DNA from 2 places in the Rhodoferax sp. AJA081-3 genome. Region 2 is predicted to be linked to the other one. Evidence: riboswitches for the same ligand, from Rfam matches in the RefSeq annotation. Region 2 holds a riboswitch; the other holds the start of a gene.
The links. Region 2 has a riboswitch for S-adenosylhomocysteine ahead of HZ993_RS14225 (homocysteine S-methyltransferase family protein). Riboswitches for the same ligand answer to the same signal wherever they lie in the genome.
Positions count from the first base shown of each region.

Region 1 (7,678 bases), 820 kb from region 2:
TCGCAGCCGGTAGCTACTGGATGACCGAGCAGCGCCTGACCGCACAGCGCGCCGAACTGTGGGCCAAGATGCAGCGCCACCTGGGTCAGCCGGTGGCCCAGTCCATGTGGAATTTCGATATGAAAGGGCTCAACGCCGTCTTGGGGTCCGAACTGGGTGGCTCGGTACTGGGGCTGGCGGTGGTGGACGAGGCGGGCAAGCTGGTGACCCAGGTTGGTCAGACACTACCCGTGGCAGGTGGCGTTTTGCCTGCCGATGCGGAAGTGCTGAGCATGGACATTCCCCCGGTTGACGGCAATCCTCTGGGCCGGGTGCTGGTGGGCTGGTCGGACGCGTCGCTGCGCGAGGCACTCAACGCCACCTTGTGGCTGGCACTGGCTCAACTGGTGGGTGTGAGCCTGGTGCTGCTGGCGGTGGTATGGGTGGGTGTGGACCGGCTGATCTTCAAGCGCGTGCACCAGTTGCAGCAGGCGCTGGACCACGCGGCAGGGCGTGAGCAGGCGGCCGATATCGTGGCCCTGCCGGAAACGGCGAACGACGAGTTTGGCGCCATCACCTGCAGCATCAACGCCATTACTGAACGCCTGGGTGATGAACTGGAGGCTGGGCGGGCGTCAGAAGAAGAGGCGCGTGCTGCATTGGCCAATATGGAAAGCGCGCAAGAAGGCCTGGTGCGGGCCGAAAAAATGGCAGCACTGGGCCGCCTGGTAGCCGGAGTGGCCCACGAGCTCAATACCCCCATCGGCAACATCATGATGGTGGCCAGCACCCAGCAAGAAGTAGTGCACAAGCTCAGCGAGTCGGTGGCCTCCGGCGGATTGACCCGCAACGCCTTGATCAGCCTGGTGGGCCAAATCGACGAAGGCTCCGGCCTGATGCTGAGCAGCGCACGCCGTGCGGCCGAGCTGATACAAAACTTCAAACAGGTGGCGGTGGACCAGACCACCGACCAGCTGCGCGACTTTGAACTGGACCGCCAGATCGCTGAAATGCTGTCAGTGATCGCCCACGTGTTGTCCAAGACCCCCATCAAACTGGTCCAGCAGTTGGAGCCCGGCATCGCCATGCACAGTTACCCCGGCCCGCTGGGCCAGGTGCTGACCAACCTGGTCATGAATGCCGCCAAGCATGGTTTCAATGACACGCAGCCGGGCACCATCACCGTGACATGTATGCGCCAGGGCGACATGGCCTGCATCACGGTCACGGACAACGGTGTGGGTATTCCGCCTGAGAACGTGGGCAAGATTTTTGACCCCTTCTTCACCACCAAGCTTGGGCAGGGCGGCACGGGCCTGGGCCTGCACATCTCGCACAACATGGTCTACGGACCGCTGGGTGGCCGCATGACGGTCATGAGCACACCCGCCGTGGGCACCGCATTCACCCTGCTGCTGCCATTCTCTGCGCCAGGGTCCGACCGGCAGTGAGCTGACTATTGGAACGGCAAGTCGCCCCGTGCGGCCCCGCGCGGGGTGCCCCCGGCGCTTACTGGCGTGCGGGTACTGCTTGCAATATCGCCGCGGTCACCTCGGCAAAGCCTGCGCCCCGCTCGTGCGTGGTGATGTAAGGCGGCAGGTGTGTCAACGCCGATTCAAAGCGGCGGATGTTCGCCACACCCACGCTGTGGGTGAAGTGTTCAAACATGGCCTGGTCGTTGCCCGAGTCGCCCACAAACACCCAGCGGTCGATCTCCTGCGCCAGGTCGCGCTGCAGCAGTTCGCGGGTTATCCAGTTGGCTCCCTGCCATTTGTTGAAGTTACCAAAACAACCGTGGATGTGGATGCTGCTCACCGTGGTGTGCATGCCATAGGACTGCAGCAGGTCCACCACGCGCTGCACCATCTCGGGGGGCAGGCGGGCGTATTCGTTGTAGTCAAAGGCCAGGTCGGTTTCGCGACCCGTGCTGTCACGCGTGGTTAACACGCCGGGCACCTGGAACATCACCCGGGTGCCAATCTGCCGCATACGCGCCTGGTTGTTGGCTCGGGTTATGGCATCCTGTTGGTATAGTTTTGATAGCGGTACCGGTAGATTCGACGGGGGCTGCAGCCCGATTTCATTTAAAGACCTGTCGCCAACCAGGGCCACGGCACCGTTTTCCGCAACGATGGCGTCGACCGGCCAGATGCCGGCAAACGCCTCGCACCAGCCCACCGGGCGGCCGGTGATGGCGATCACCTTCAGCCCCGCCGCCTGGAGCTGTGCCAGCGCCTGCAGCGCATCGGGGGTGATGGCGCCGTCAGTGGTCAGCGTGTCGTCTATGTCCGTGAACACACCCACCAGGTTTTGCCGTGCGGCCAGAGGCCATTGGTTCAATGGAATCATGTCTGGGCCTTGTATGCTGTCAGCGTGTCAGGCATCGGGATGTAGGAGAAACAAAACATGCAGCATGGGTGGTTAACAGACTGGGTCGTCGCCAGTGTATTGCTAGGCCTGGGTGCCAGCGCGCAGGCCGGTAGCGTGGGCGACAACAGCACCACCGTGTGCAAACGCGCGGCCATCAAGATCGATGGCCTGATCGTCGACTGGCATGCCTTTGTGGTCGAGTTCAAGGCCGAGGCCAAGAACCCGTCCGTACTGAAAATGGCGGCCGAGCACAAACGCGGCACGCTCAAGGCTAATTTCCGCCGCCACTGCATGGCGCACTGGGCCCGGCACGACGACATCTTCACCTGTTTTGCGGGCACCACCAGCGAGCTGGGCGCAGCGCTGTGCCACCAGACGGATACCAACCGCAACCATTGGCAATACCGTCCTTGACCTGCGCTTAGCCCGCGGTCTGCAATGCCAGGCCGGCATGTTCGCGCAGGGGGTGAAAGTGGATCTTCGGAAAACGCTCTTGCGCCAGCCGCACGTCATAGGGGCTGGTGCACAGATAGGCCAGCGTGTCGGCGGCATCACGCGCCATGCGCATGGGGTAGGCGTCGCAAAAGGCCTTCAGCTCGGCCGGTGTGTCGGCCGTGATCCAACGGGCGCCGGTGTACTGGCAGCCTTCCAGCCGGATGTCGGCGTCGTATTCGCCCTTTAGACGGTGCTGTACCACTTCAAACTGCAACTGGCCCACGGCGCCCAACAGCATATTGCCGCCGATTTCGGGTTTGAAAACCTGGATGGCACCCTCTTCACCCAACTGTGCCAAACCTTGTTGTAACTGCTTGGTGCGCAGCGGGTTGCGCAGCACCACGGTCATGAACATTTCGGGTGCGAAGAAGGGCAGGCCGGTGTACAGCAGGTTGACGCTGCCGTCGGTAATCGTATCGCCCAGTTGGACGCCGCCGTGGGTGGTAAAGCCCACGATGTCGCCCGCATATGCCTCTTCCACCGCCTCGCGGCGCTGGCTCATAAAGGTGACCACGGAGGTGGGACGCAGCTCTTTGCTGGTGCGCATGACTTTCAGCTTCATGCCCGGTGTGTATTTGCCCGATGCCATGCGCACAAAGGCGATGCGGTCGCGGTGGTTGGCGTCCATATTGGCCTGCACCTTGAAAACCACGCCACTGAAGGCTTCGTCCTCGGGCCGCACTTCTTTCACCACCGGCTGGCGATTGACCAGCGTGGAGCTGATACGCATTTGGGGGCTGGGGGCCAGGTCCACCAAAGCATCCAGCACTTCCATCACACCAAAATTGTTGACGCCGGAGCCAAAGAACACGGGGGTTTGTTTACCCGCCAGAAAGGCGGCGTGGTCCCAGGCGGGGGACGCGCCGGTGGCCAGTTCCATGCTTTCCATGGCGGTGGTCCACTCGTGGCCGAAGCGCTTTTCCAGTGCAGCGGTGTCGCTCAAGGGCATGGACTCAAACTCTTGCGGACGGCGGTCTTTTCCGCCGTCAAACACGGTCATCATCTGTGTGCGCAAATTGACGATACCGCCGAAGGATTTGCCCTGGCCCACGGGCCAGGTCATGGGAACACAGGGCATGCCCAGCTCGCGTTCGATCTCGTCCAGTATGTCCAGCGGCTCACGCACTTCGCGGTCCATCTTGTTGACGAAGGTGATGATGGGTGTGTCGCGCTGGCGGCAGACCTCGATCAGGCGGCGGGTCTGGGCTTCCACACCGTTTGCCGCGTCGATCACCATCAGGGCCGAATCCACGGCGGTCAGCACGCGGTAGGTATCTTCCGAGAAGTCTTTGTGGCCGGGCGTGTCCAGCAGGTTAACCACGTGGTCGCGGTAGGCCATTTGCATCACACTGGATGCGACGGAGATACCCCGCTGCTTTTCAATCTCCATCCAGTCGGAGGTGGCGTGTCGTGTGGCCTTGCGCGCCTTGACCGATCCGGCAATCTGGATCGCGCCCGAGAACAACAGCAGCTTTTCGGTCAGCGTGGTTTTACCGGCATCCGGGTGGGAAATGATGGCAAAGGTGCGGCGACGCTTGGTCTCGGCAAGAAAGGTCATGGAGGCGGGGGCTGCAAGCAGCGCAGAGAGGCAAAGGGCGTGATTTTAAGGGCCTTGCGCGTTGCGGGCCTTTGCCAGGGTGGCGATAGCTCCGTATAATCGGCTCCTTCCGAGGAGCGTTGCAGCTCGAAACCCTGGCCTGAATGAAACGAATTCAGGGTGCAGGATGCGAGTGAGGCTCGGAACACGTTGTCTTCCATAAAAAGTCAACGCAAGTCAACGGCGCTCACCCACTGGTCTGTGCGGTGAGCCTATACCCGGTTAATGCGCAGCCCAGTGGCCTCAAAATTTTTTTGGAGCCCACCATGAGCGCATTGAAACCCGTTTCCAAGACCGAAGACTACAAAATCGCCGACCTGAGCCTGGCCCCCTGGGGACGCAAAGAGCTCACTATTGCCGAGACCGAAATGCCGGGTCTGATGGCCATCCGCCAAGAATTCGCCAAGGCCCAGCCGCTCAAGGGCGCGCGTATCACTGGCTCCCTGCACATGACCATCCAGACCGGCGTGCTGGTCGAGACCCTGCAAGCCTTGGGCGCCGACGTGCGTTGGGCTTCGTGCAACATCTTCTCCACACAAGACCACGCCGCTGCCGCCTTGGTGGCGCAGGGCACACCGGTGTTTGCGCACAAGGGCGAAACGCTGGAAGAGTATTGGGACTTTACGCACCGCATTTTTGAATTCGGTGGCAAGAAGGGCACTGCGGCTGAAGGCCCCAACATGATCCTGGACGACGGCGGCGACGCTACGTTGCTGATGCACCTGGGCGCCCGTGCCGAGAAGGACATCAAGGTCCTGGCCAACCCTGGCAGCGAAGAAGAAATCTGCTTGTTCAAGGCCATCAAGGCCAAGCTCAAGCTGGACCCCACCTGGTACAGCCGCCGCCTGAAAAACATCATCGGCGTGACCGAAGAAACCACCACGGGCGTGATGCGTCTGGAAGAAATGTCGGCCAAGGGCTCGTTGGCGTTCCGCGCCATCAACGTCAATGACTCGGTGACCAAGAGCAAGTTTGACAACCTGTACGGTTGCCGCGAATCCCTGGTGGACGCCATCAAGCGCGCCACCGACGTGATGATCGCCGGCAAAGTAGCCTTGGTGGCTGGTTATGGCGACGTGGGCAAGGGCTCCGCCCAGGCACTGCGCGCACTGTCTGCCCAAGTGTGGGTGACCGAAGTGGACCCCATCAACGCCCTGCAAGCCGCGATGGAAGGCTACAAGGTTGTGACCATGGAATACGCCGCCGACAAGGCCGACATTTTTGTGACCGCTACCGGCAACAAGAATGTCATCACCTTCAAGCACATGCAGGCCATGAAGGACCAGGCCATCGTTTGCAACATCGGCCACTTCGACAATGAAATCGACGTAGCTTCGCTGGAAAAGCTGAAGTGGGACGAGATCAAGCCCCAGGTGGACCACGTGATCTTCCCCGCTACCAAGGGCAAGAACGCCAAGCCCGAGAAACGCATCATCCTGTTGGCCAAGGGCCGCCTGGTGAATCTGGGTTGTGGTACTGGCCACCCCAGCTTTGTGATGTCGTCCAGCTTTGCCAACCAGACCATCGCCCAGATCGAACTGTTCACCAAGCCCAAGGAATACAAGTCGGGCAAGGTCTATGTGTTGCCCAAGCACCTGGACGAAAAGGTGGCACGCCTGCACCTGATGAAGGTCGGCGCGCAATTGAGCGAATTGACCGATGAGCAAGCCGCCTACATCGGCGTCAGCAAGTCCGGCCCATACAAAAAAGACACGTATCGCTACTAAGCGAGCGCCGAAAGGCGAATTGGGGGTCGGATTAGGGAATTGGGGGGCGGATCACCATTCGCACAGCGAATGTGTGCTCTGACCCCTAATTCACCCGACCCCCAATTCACCGCTGTTACTTTGAGGAACACATGCGCATTGACCAACTACTCGTTTTACGTGGCCTGGCCACTACCCGGTCGCAGGCCCAGCGCCTGATTGCCGATGGTGTGGAATGGCTGCAGGGCGAGGCGTGGAAGCGCGTAGCCAAAAACGGTGACGAAGTGCCCGAGAACGCCGACGTTCGCCTGCTCGACGACTCCGAGGCCCGCTACGTATCCCGTGGCGGTCTGAAGCTGGAAGCCGCGCTCAAGCAAGTGGGCCTGTCGGTCGACGGCCTGGCCTGTCTGGATGTGGGGCAAAGCACCGGCGGTTTTACCGACTGCCTGCTGCAGCATGGCGCGCGTCTGGTGGTGGGTGTGGATGTGGGCAGCGCCCAGCTGCACCCGCAACTGCGCGAAGACGGCCGTGTGCTGTGTGTCGAGAAGGTGAATGCCCGTTCCCTGACTGCTATGGATTTTGAAGCAGCATGTGTAAATTACACGGGGGCTGGCGGCCAGTTTGATCCAGAGGCTGAGGGCGCAGAGCCGTTTGTGCCAGAGTTTGATGTGGTGGTGGGCGACCTGTCCTTCATCTCGCAGACCTTGGTGCTGCCGGCGGTTATTCCCTTTTTGAAACCCGGCGGCACGTTGCTCACCTTGGTCAAGCCGCAATTCGAATTGCAGCCGGGCCAAGTAGGCAAGGGCGGCATCGTCAAGGACGACGCCATGTACCCCATCGTGGAGCAGCGGTTGCGCGAAACCTGTGCCGATCTGGGCCTGACCGTGACGGCGTGGTTCGACTCCCCCATCGAAGGTGGAGACGGCAACCGCGAGTTTTTTATTTGCGCAACGAAATAACTTTTGCGGGACAGACCGCCGCAACGTAGTTGCAAGCTCTGTCCCCAACTGATTGGAAAGCCATGTCCGATACATCCCGCATTCCCCTGAGCGTGGAATTCTTTCCGCCCAAGACCCCCGAAGGTGTGGCCAAGCTGCGCGCCGTGCGCCAGCAGCTGTATGCGCTCAAGCCCGAGTTCTGTTCGGTGACCTTTGGGGCCGGTGGCTCCACACAAGAAGGCACCTTCAATGCGGTCTCCGAAATCCTGGCCGAAGGTGTCAGTGCCGCGTCCCATTTCTCGTGCATTGGTGCCACGCGCGACACGGTGCGCGCCCAACTGGCCACACTCAAGGCCATGGGCGTCAAACGCCTGGTGGCGCTGCGCGGCGATTTGCCCAGCGGCTACGGTGCCGGTGGTGAATTCCACTACGCCAGCGAGTTGGTGGCCTTTATCCGTGCCGAAACCGGTGACGACTTCTTCATCGAAGTGGCGGCTTACCCCGAGATCCATCCCCAGGCCCGATCGCCCGAGGCCGACTTGCAGGCTTTTGCCGCCAAGGTCAAGGCTGGTGCCAATTCGTCCATCACCCAG
Region 1 covers NZ_CP059068.1:2,195,371-2,203,048, reverse strand. The annotation lists gene HZ993_RS10265 (sensor histidine kinase) at 1-1,430, shown strand, start outside; gene HZ993_RS10260 (HAD-IIB family hydrolase) at 1,489-2,328, opposite strand; gene HZ993_RS10255 (hypothetical protein) at 2,386-2,763, shown strand; gene HZ993_RS10250 (peptide chain release factor 3) at 2,771-4,402, opposite strand; S-adenosyl-L-homocysteine riboswitch at 4,508-4,637, shown strand; gene ahcY (adenosylhomocysteinase) at 4,708-6,168, shown strand; gene HZ993_RS10240 (TlyA family RNA methyltransferase) at 6,300-7,106, shown strand; gene metF (methylenetetrahydrofolate reductase [NAD(P)H]) at 7,169-7,678, shown strand, end outside.
Region 1: it holds a riboswitch for S-adenosylhomocysteine, as region 2 does, so the genes downstream of both, ahcY (adenosylhomocysteinase) here and HZ993_RS14225 (homocysteine S-methyltransferase family protein) in region 2, are expected to answer to the same signal.

Region 2 (7,678 bases):
CTCCTGTGCCGCATAGCCCCATAGGTCGGTGCGCACGCGCTCGTGCAGGGCCTCGGCAAAGGCCTCGGCCAACCGGTCGGCCAAGGCCTTGAGCATGATGGACGAGTAGTCGTCGTGCGCGGCCTCAAAGGCCTGGGCGCGTTTGTCAGCGCCAATACCGGCGGTGACGGCAAACAGGCCGGCGTAGTCGGAAACGGTTTGGCGATTTTGGGCACTAGCCCCCGTCGAATGGATACTATGTGCTCCTGAATTAGGAGCAAAGCGGGGGGCGACAAAATCCGCCAGGCAGCGGCTGGGCATGGTCACACCATCCACCACCGGTTTTTCGGTCTGCTGGCGCAGGCCGTACCAGGTGAGCACCCGTTCGGTCCGGGTCTCGTCCGCGTAGAAGGCGATATCGTCCTCGTCCACGCTGTTGGCCGGGTACAGCGCGACCACGGCATTGGCCGTCAGCCAGCGACCGTCCACGATCTTCTTCAGCATGGCCTGGGCATCGGCAAACACGCGCCGTGCCTCCACACCCACCACTTCGTCGTCCAGAATGGCAGGGAAGGGTCCGGCCAGATCCCAGGTCTGGAAGAAGGGGCCCCAGTCGATGTATTTGGCCAGTTCACCCAGGTCGAAATTCTTGAACACGCGCCGGCCGAAGAACTTGGGCTTCGTGGCGGTGTAGCTGCTCCAGTCGATGGTGGTCTTGTTGGCCCGCGCCTTGTCCAGCGTCCACATCGGCGTTTGTTTCTTGTTCGCGTGCTGGGTGCGCACCCGTTCGTAGTCGGCGCTTAGCTCGTCCAGGAATTGGCCGGACTGGTCACTGAGCAGGCTTTGCGCCACACCCACGCTGCGCGACGCATCGGGCACGTAGACGACTGGGCCGTCATAGTGCGGCGCAATGCGCACGGCAGTGTGCACGCGGCTGGTGGTGGCGCCACCGATCAAGAGCGGGATCTTCTTGATGCGGAAGTAGTCGTCCTTCTGCATTTCGCCGGCGACGTACTGCATTTCTTCCAGGCTGGGCGTGATCAGGCCCGACAGGCCGATGATGTCCGCACCCTCGACCTTGGCGCGCGCCAGCACCTCGTGGCAGGGCACCATGACGCCCATGTTGACCACGTCAAAGTTGTTGCACTGCAGGACCACGGTGACGATGTTCTTGCCAATGTCGTGCACGTCGCCCTTGACGGTGGCGATGATGATCTTGCCCTTGGTCTTGACATCGCGCCCCGCCGCCTCATCCAAGCGCTTTTCTTCTTCAATGTAAGGAATCAGGTGCGCCACGGCGGACTTCATGACCCGCGCACTTTTCACCACCTGAGGCAAAAACATCTTGCCCTGGCCAAACAGGTCACCGACGATGTTCATGCCGTCCATCAGCGGGCCTTCAATCACGTGCAGCGGGCGTCCGCCGGTGGCCAATATCGCGCGGTAGGCTTCCTCAGTGTCTTCGGTGATGAAGTCGGTGATGCCGTGCACCATGGCATGGCTCAGGCGCTGGCCGACGGAGACAGGCGCCTCGGGTGTGCCGCGCCATTCCAGCTTTTTGCTTTCGTCCTTGGCGCCGCTCTTGGCGGTCTCGGCGATTTCGACCAGGCGTTCACCCGCGTCCTCGCGGCGGTTCAGCACCACATCTTCGACGCGCTCGCGCAGCACCGGCTCCAGGTCGTCGTACACGCCGACCATGCCGGCGTTGACGATGCCCATGTCCATGCCGGCGGCAATCGCGTGGTACAAAAACACGGTGTGGATGGCCTCGCGCACCGGGTCGTTGCCGCGGAAGCTGAAGGACACGTTCGACACGCCGCCGGACACCTTGGCGCCCGGCAGGTTCTGCTTGATCCAGCGCGTGGCCTCAATGAAGTCGACCGCGTAGTTGTTGTGCTCCTCAATGCCGGTGGCGATGGCGAAGATGTTGGGGTCGAAGATGATGTCTTCCGCCGGGAAGCCCACTTCGTCCACCAGGATGCGGTAGGCCCGCTCACAGATTTCGATCTTGCGGGCATAGGTGTCGGCCTGACCCTTTTCGTCAAAGGCCATCACAACCGCGGCGGCGCCATAACGGCGCACCAGCTTGGCCTGCTGGCGGAAGGCTTCCTCACCCTCCTTCATGCTGATGGAGTTGACGATGCCCTTGCCCTGCACACAGCGAAGGCCGGCCTCGATGACGCTCCATTTGCTGGAGTCGATCATGACCGGAACCCGCGAAATGTCGGGCTCAGACGCTATCAAATTCAGAAAACGGACCATCGCCGCCTGGCTGTCCAGCATGGCCTCGTCCATGTTGATGTCAATCACCTGGGCGCCGTTTTCCACCTGCTGGCGCGCCACGGCCAGGGCCTGCTCGAAGTCGCCGTTCAGGATCATGCGGGCAAAGGCCTTGGAGCCCGTTACGTTGGTGCGCTCGCCGATGTTGACAAAGGTGGCGCGGGGCGCGGCGCCGTCGTCAGAAGGGGCAATACCGATGGTCACCGGCTCCAGGCCGGACAGCATCATCGGAGGGACTGTGGAAATAGAAGACATGCATCTCACCTGTAAAAAGCGAACCAGGTGAGCGTCGTTGGGAACATCCAAGCCTGACAAGACCACCGTGTGGCCTGCTGCAACGCTCCTTGGATGCTCCAATTTTAAGGGAGAACTTCCGTGCCGGGCGCCTCGCCGTGGTTTACCATAGCCCCAACCCCCCGCAAACAACGGTTGTTTGCGCGGCACAGAGGCGGGCACCACGGTCATGAACCCTGACGACACTTCCCCGGACAACCCCCCCGACACCCAGCGCATACGCGCGTTTGAAACCGCGGCCGAGCTGCTGACGGCGCCCAACGCACTGATACACCTCACGCTGGAGGAAGCCCGGGTCGTGGTCGGTTACATGACGCCACAGTTCATCCCGGCCAACACCACCTTTATCCGCGAAGGCGACGCCGCCGACGAGGGTTTTATGGCCCTGCTGCTGGAGGGCGAGGTGGTCGTGGAGAGCGTGACCGTCAGCCGCACCGAGCCGCTGACCATTCGTGTGCTGGGCGCTGGCAGCCTGGTAGGTGAGGTGGGCCTGGTGGACGAGGAGCCGCGGTCGGCCTCTTGCACCACCAGCGCCGATTCGCTGTGCGCCATCCTGACCCGCGAATCCTTCAAGGCCCTGATCAACGAGGAGCCGCGCATAGGCTCCAAACTGCTGCTGGCCATCGCCGCCCGCCTGGCCGAGCGCCTGCGTGACAACGCCCGCAAGCTGCGCCTCTACGCCAAGCTGGCCAAGGCCATGCAGCTGGAGATCGACCGGGCCTTGCTGCAGCGGCCATGAAGATTGGTAAAAAGTACCTCTAGCCCCCGAGAGTGCTTGGTGTTGTGCTACTTAAAGCATAGCGTTTATCTGTAAGTCGCCGAGAGTCTGGGCGGCAGTGTGTTCTGCGCAGGTAAAGGAGGAGGCCGCGCAGCGGACGGGGGACACGGAGCAGAACATGCTGCCGACCAGACTCCTTCCCAGGTTCAGCCTTTAAGCCGCTTCCTTGTAGAAGAAATTGCGCCGCACGCTGCGCCCCGGCAACGGCGCCACCGCATGGGCAATCGCACCAATGTGGTCTGGCGTTGTGCCGCAGCAGCCGCCAACGATGTTCACCAGGCCTTCGGCGGCGAACTCCCGCACCAGGCGGCTGGTCACGTCCGGCGTTTCGTCAAAGCCGGTGTCACTCATGGGGTTGGGTAGGCCGGCATTGGGGTAGCAGCTGATGTAGGTGTCCGGCGCCACGCGGTTCAGCTCCTGGATATAGGGGCGCATCAGTGCCGCACCCAGCGCGCAGTTCAGGCCAATTGCCAGCGGCTGGGCGTGGCGCACGCTGTGCCAGAAGGCGGTCACCGTTTGGCCGCTGAGGATGCGGCCCGACGCGTCGGTCACCGTGCCGCTGATGATGATGGGCAGGCGCTCGCCGCTGGCTTCGAAGTATTCGTCAATCGCAAACAGTGCGGCCTTGGCGTTCAGCGTGTCGAAGATGGTTTCCACCAGCAGCACGTCGCTACCGCCCTCGACTAGGGCCTTGGTCTGGTCGTAATAGGCCTGTCGCAGCTCTTCAAAGGTCACATTGCGGGCGCCGGGGTCGTTCACGTCGGGGCTGATGCTGGCGGTCTTCGGTGTTGGGCCCAGGGCGCCGGCGACAAAACGGGGCTTGTCGGGTGTGGAATATTTGTCGCAGGCGGCGCGGGCCAGTTTGGCGGATACCAGGTTCATTTCCACGGCCAGGTCGGCCATGTCGTAGTCAGCCTGGGCCACGGTGGTGGCGCCAAAGGTATTGGTTTCGATCAGGTCGGCGCCGGCGGCCAGGTAACGCTCGTGGATGTCGCTGATGACATCTGGGCGCGTCAGGCTCAGCAGCTCGTTGTTGCCTTTGACATCGCGGTGGAAGTCGGTGAAACGGGTGCCTTGCGCGCCGGGGCCGGTATAGCCCTCACCGCGGTACTGCGCCTCGCCCAGCTTGAAGCGCTGGATCATGGTGCCCATGGCGCCGTCCAGGATGGCGATGCGGCTGGCCAGAATGCCGGGCAGGGCCTGGCCACGGGTGTAGGACAAAGTTTTGGAGGTCATGGATGCGGCTCACTTTCTCTGGGTACAGACAAGTGAGCGCGGTTGGCAAACCCAAGCCTGGCAACCTGTGGCGAACTGTTGTGCACAGTGCCGGGCCGCTGCAGCGCTCCTTGGGATGGCTGCATTTTAGACCACGGCGCGGTGAGGGGCCACCGCATCCTCCAAAGCGCCTGGGTGGCTGAGCGTTCTGCTTCGCGTCCCCCGCCCTCCGGCTTGCGCCTGCGGGCTCCTCCTTTACCTGCGCAGAACGCTCAGCCACCCAGGCTCCTGGCGCGCCCATGCCCGACAATAGGGGGGGTCCGACGGTGTTTTCCCCGAATCATCCGAAGGATTTATGACCATAGCCCCCGTAAATACTGCGTAATTAGCTACTGTTTTGATAGCAATCGACCCATCCATCTCCAGCCACACCCTGCACGCCATCCTGGAAGAGGTGTTCGGCTATGCGCAGTTTCGGGGCCCGCAGCAGGCCATCGTCGAACACGTGGCCAATGGCGGCGACGCGCTGGTGCTGATGCCCACGGGGGGAGGAAAGTCCCTGTGTTACCAGATCCCGGCCATTGCCCGCCAGCGCGCGGGGCTGGGGGTGGCGCTGGTCATCTCGCCGCTGATTGCGCTGATGCACGACCAGGTGGGCGCCCTGCACGAGGCGGGTGTCAGCGCAGAGTTCCTGAACTCGACGCTGAGCGGTGAAGAGGCCTACCAAATTGAGCAGCGCCTGCTGCGCGGCGACATCACCTGCCTCTATGCCGCGCCCGAGCGGGTGACCAACCCGCGTTTTCTGGCACTGCTGGACTCGCTGTACGAGCGCAACCAGCTGAGCCTGTTCGCCATTGATGAGGCGCACTGCGTCAGCCAGTGGGGCCACGATTTCCGCCCCGAATACCGCGCGCTGACCGTGTTGCACGAGCGGTATGTCGGTGTGCCGCGCATGGCGCTGACCGCCACGGCCGACGACCTGACCCGTGCCGACATCGTGGAGCGCCTGCAGTTGCAGGACGCTGAAGCCTTTGTCAGCAGCTTTGACCGCCCGAATATTCGTTACACCATCGTCGAGAAGCGTGAGGCTGTGCAGCAATTGCTGCGCTTCATCGAGCGGGAGCATGAAGGCGACGCCGGCATCGTCTACTGCCAGTCGCGTAAAAAGGTCGAAGACGTAGCGCAGACGTTGGTGGACGCCGGCATCCGCGCCTTGCCCTACCACGCGGGGCTGGACAGCAAGGTGCGCCAGGTCCACCAGAACCGGTTTTTGCGGGAAGAGGGCATCGTTATGGTCGCCACCATCGCCTTTGGAATGGGCATCGACAAGCCCGACGTGCGTTTTGTCGCCCACCTGGACATGCCCAAGAACATTGAAGGTTATTACCAGGAGACGGGCCGCGCCGGGCGGGACGGTTTGCCAGCCTACGCCTGGATGGGTTATGGCCTGCAAGATGTCGTCAACCAGCGCCGCATGATCGACGAAAGCCCGGCCGGCGAGGAATTTAAACAGGCTCTGCGCGGCAAGCTGGATGCGCTGCTGGGCCTGGCCGAAGCGACCGATTGCCGCCGCGTGCGGCTGCTGGCCTACTTTGGCGAGCAACTGGGTGATGGCCCGGGCTACCGTTGCCAGAACTGCGACAACTGCCTGAACCCGCCCGATATCTGGGACGGTACCGACGCAGCACGCAAGTTACTCAGCACCATTTACCGCATCCAACAGTCCAGCGGTATGTCGTTCGGGGCTGGCCATGTGATGGATATCTTGCGGGGCAAGACCACTGAAAAGGTCACCCAACACGGCCATACGGCTTTGAGCACCTTCGGTCTGGGCGCTGAATTCACCGAAATCCAGCTGCGCGGCGTGCTGCGCCAGCTGATCGCCATGGGCGCCGTGGCGGTGGATGCCGAGGCTTTTAATACCCTGCGTTTGACCGAACAATCCCGCGCCGTGCTGCGGGGTGAAGTCCAGGTGCAACTAAGGGAATCGGTCTCCACCCCCGCAAGCCGCAACAAAAGCAAACGCCCGGGCGCCGGTTCGGCCGTGGTCAAGGCGCCCATTGCGCTGGACGGAGAGGGTTTGGTGCGGTACGCGGCCCTGAAGGCCTGGCGCGCCGAGGTGGCGCGGGAGCACAATTTGCCCGCTTATGTGATTTTTCACGACGCCACATTGGCGGCGATCGCCAAACGGGCGCCTCAGACCTTGGACGATCTGCAGGGTATCAGCGGGATTGGTGCCAAAAAACTGGAAGCCTATGCGCAAGAGGTGCTGCGCGTGGTGAACCAGGGCTAGAACGGGGAAACTTCGGGTCGGCTATACCAACGTACCGAGCCACCGGGCGGGGGTGAACGCCAAAGTGAGGTAAAGGGGGAGGCCGAAGGCCGGAGGACACGAACGGCGGCGTTTACCCCCGTTCGGTGGCGGGCGCACATGATGCGCGCACCGCAGAAACACCTTTTACGCCGCAGAACGGCGGAAACATGTCTCGTAAGACATCGCCGCACCGGACATGGTGTTTTGCAAGCGGGCAATGGCGCGGCTGTGGCGCTTGCCACCCTTAGCATCACACAGGTGCTGGCTGTGGTGCTGGATCAAAGAGTGGAATTTGTTGCGGCAGGCATCCAATACACCGGCGAAATTCAGGGCGATATACGCGGAATGGTCGGCATGCGTATGGCGGAATTCGTCGGACCAGTAGTCAAACAGTTGCCACTGGTAAGTGCCTTTTTCAGGAACCTTGATCGTCTCTTTGTTCATATCAACACGTCAAAATGAAGAAGAATGGATACTGCTCAAGGCGCCTGGCTTCACTTCCAACGGGCCGGCGATTGATTGCATCCGCATGCAGATATGACGGTTGATGGCTACAACCGGTTGACACGGTCTCCGCACTTTTTGTGGGAAAACCGTGCGGATTTAGTGCACAAACCCTATTCCACGGGTCTCGCGCACCTCGGGTTTGATGCGGTGTTCGGCCTCCAGCTGCTCCAGAAACTCGGCGGGTTCCAGATGGGCGTCCAGGATGGCGTTCTGGCGCTTGACGGCTGAAAAGTCGCCTACACAGAGCTGGTCCAGCGCCGCCAGCCGCTTCTCCAGGTCCCGGTCCAGCCGGTCCGCGTCCCCGGCGCAGG
Region 2 covers NZ_CP059068.1:3,016,923-3,024,600, reverse strand. The annotation lists gene metH (methionine synthase) at 1-2,514, opposite strand, end outside; S-adenosyl-L-homocysteine riboswitch at 2,537-2,611, opposite strand; gene HZ993_RS14230 (cyclic nucleotide-binding domain-containing protein) at 2,723-3,292, shown strand; gene HZ993_RS14225 (homocysteine S-methyltransferase family protein) at 3,485-4,567, opposite strand; S-adenosyl-L-homocysteine riboswitch at 4,595-4,685, opposite strand; gene recQ (DNA helicase RecQ) at 4,944-6,839, shown strand; gene HZ993_RS14215 (hypothetical protein) at 7,005-7,304, opposite strand; gene HZ993_RS14210 (ATP-binding protein) at 7,464-7,678, opposite strand, start outside.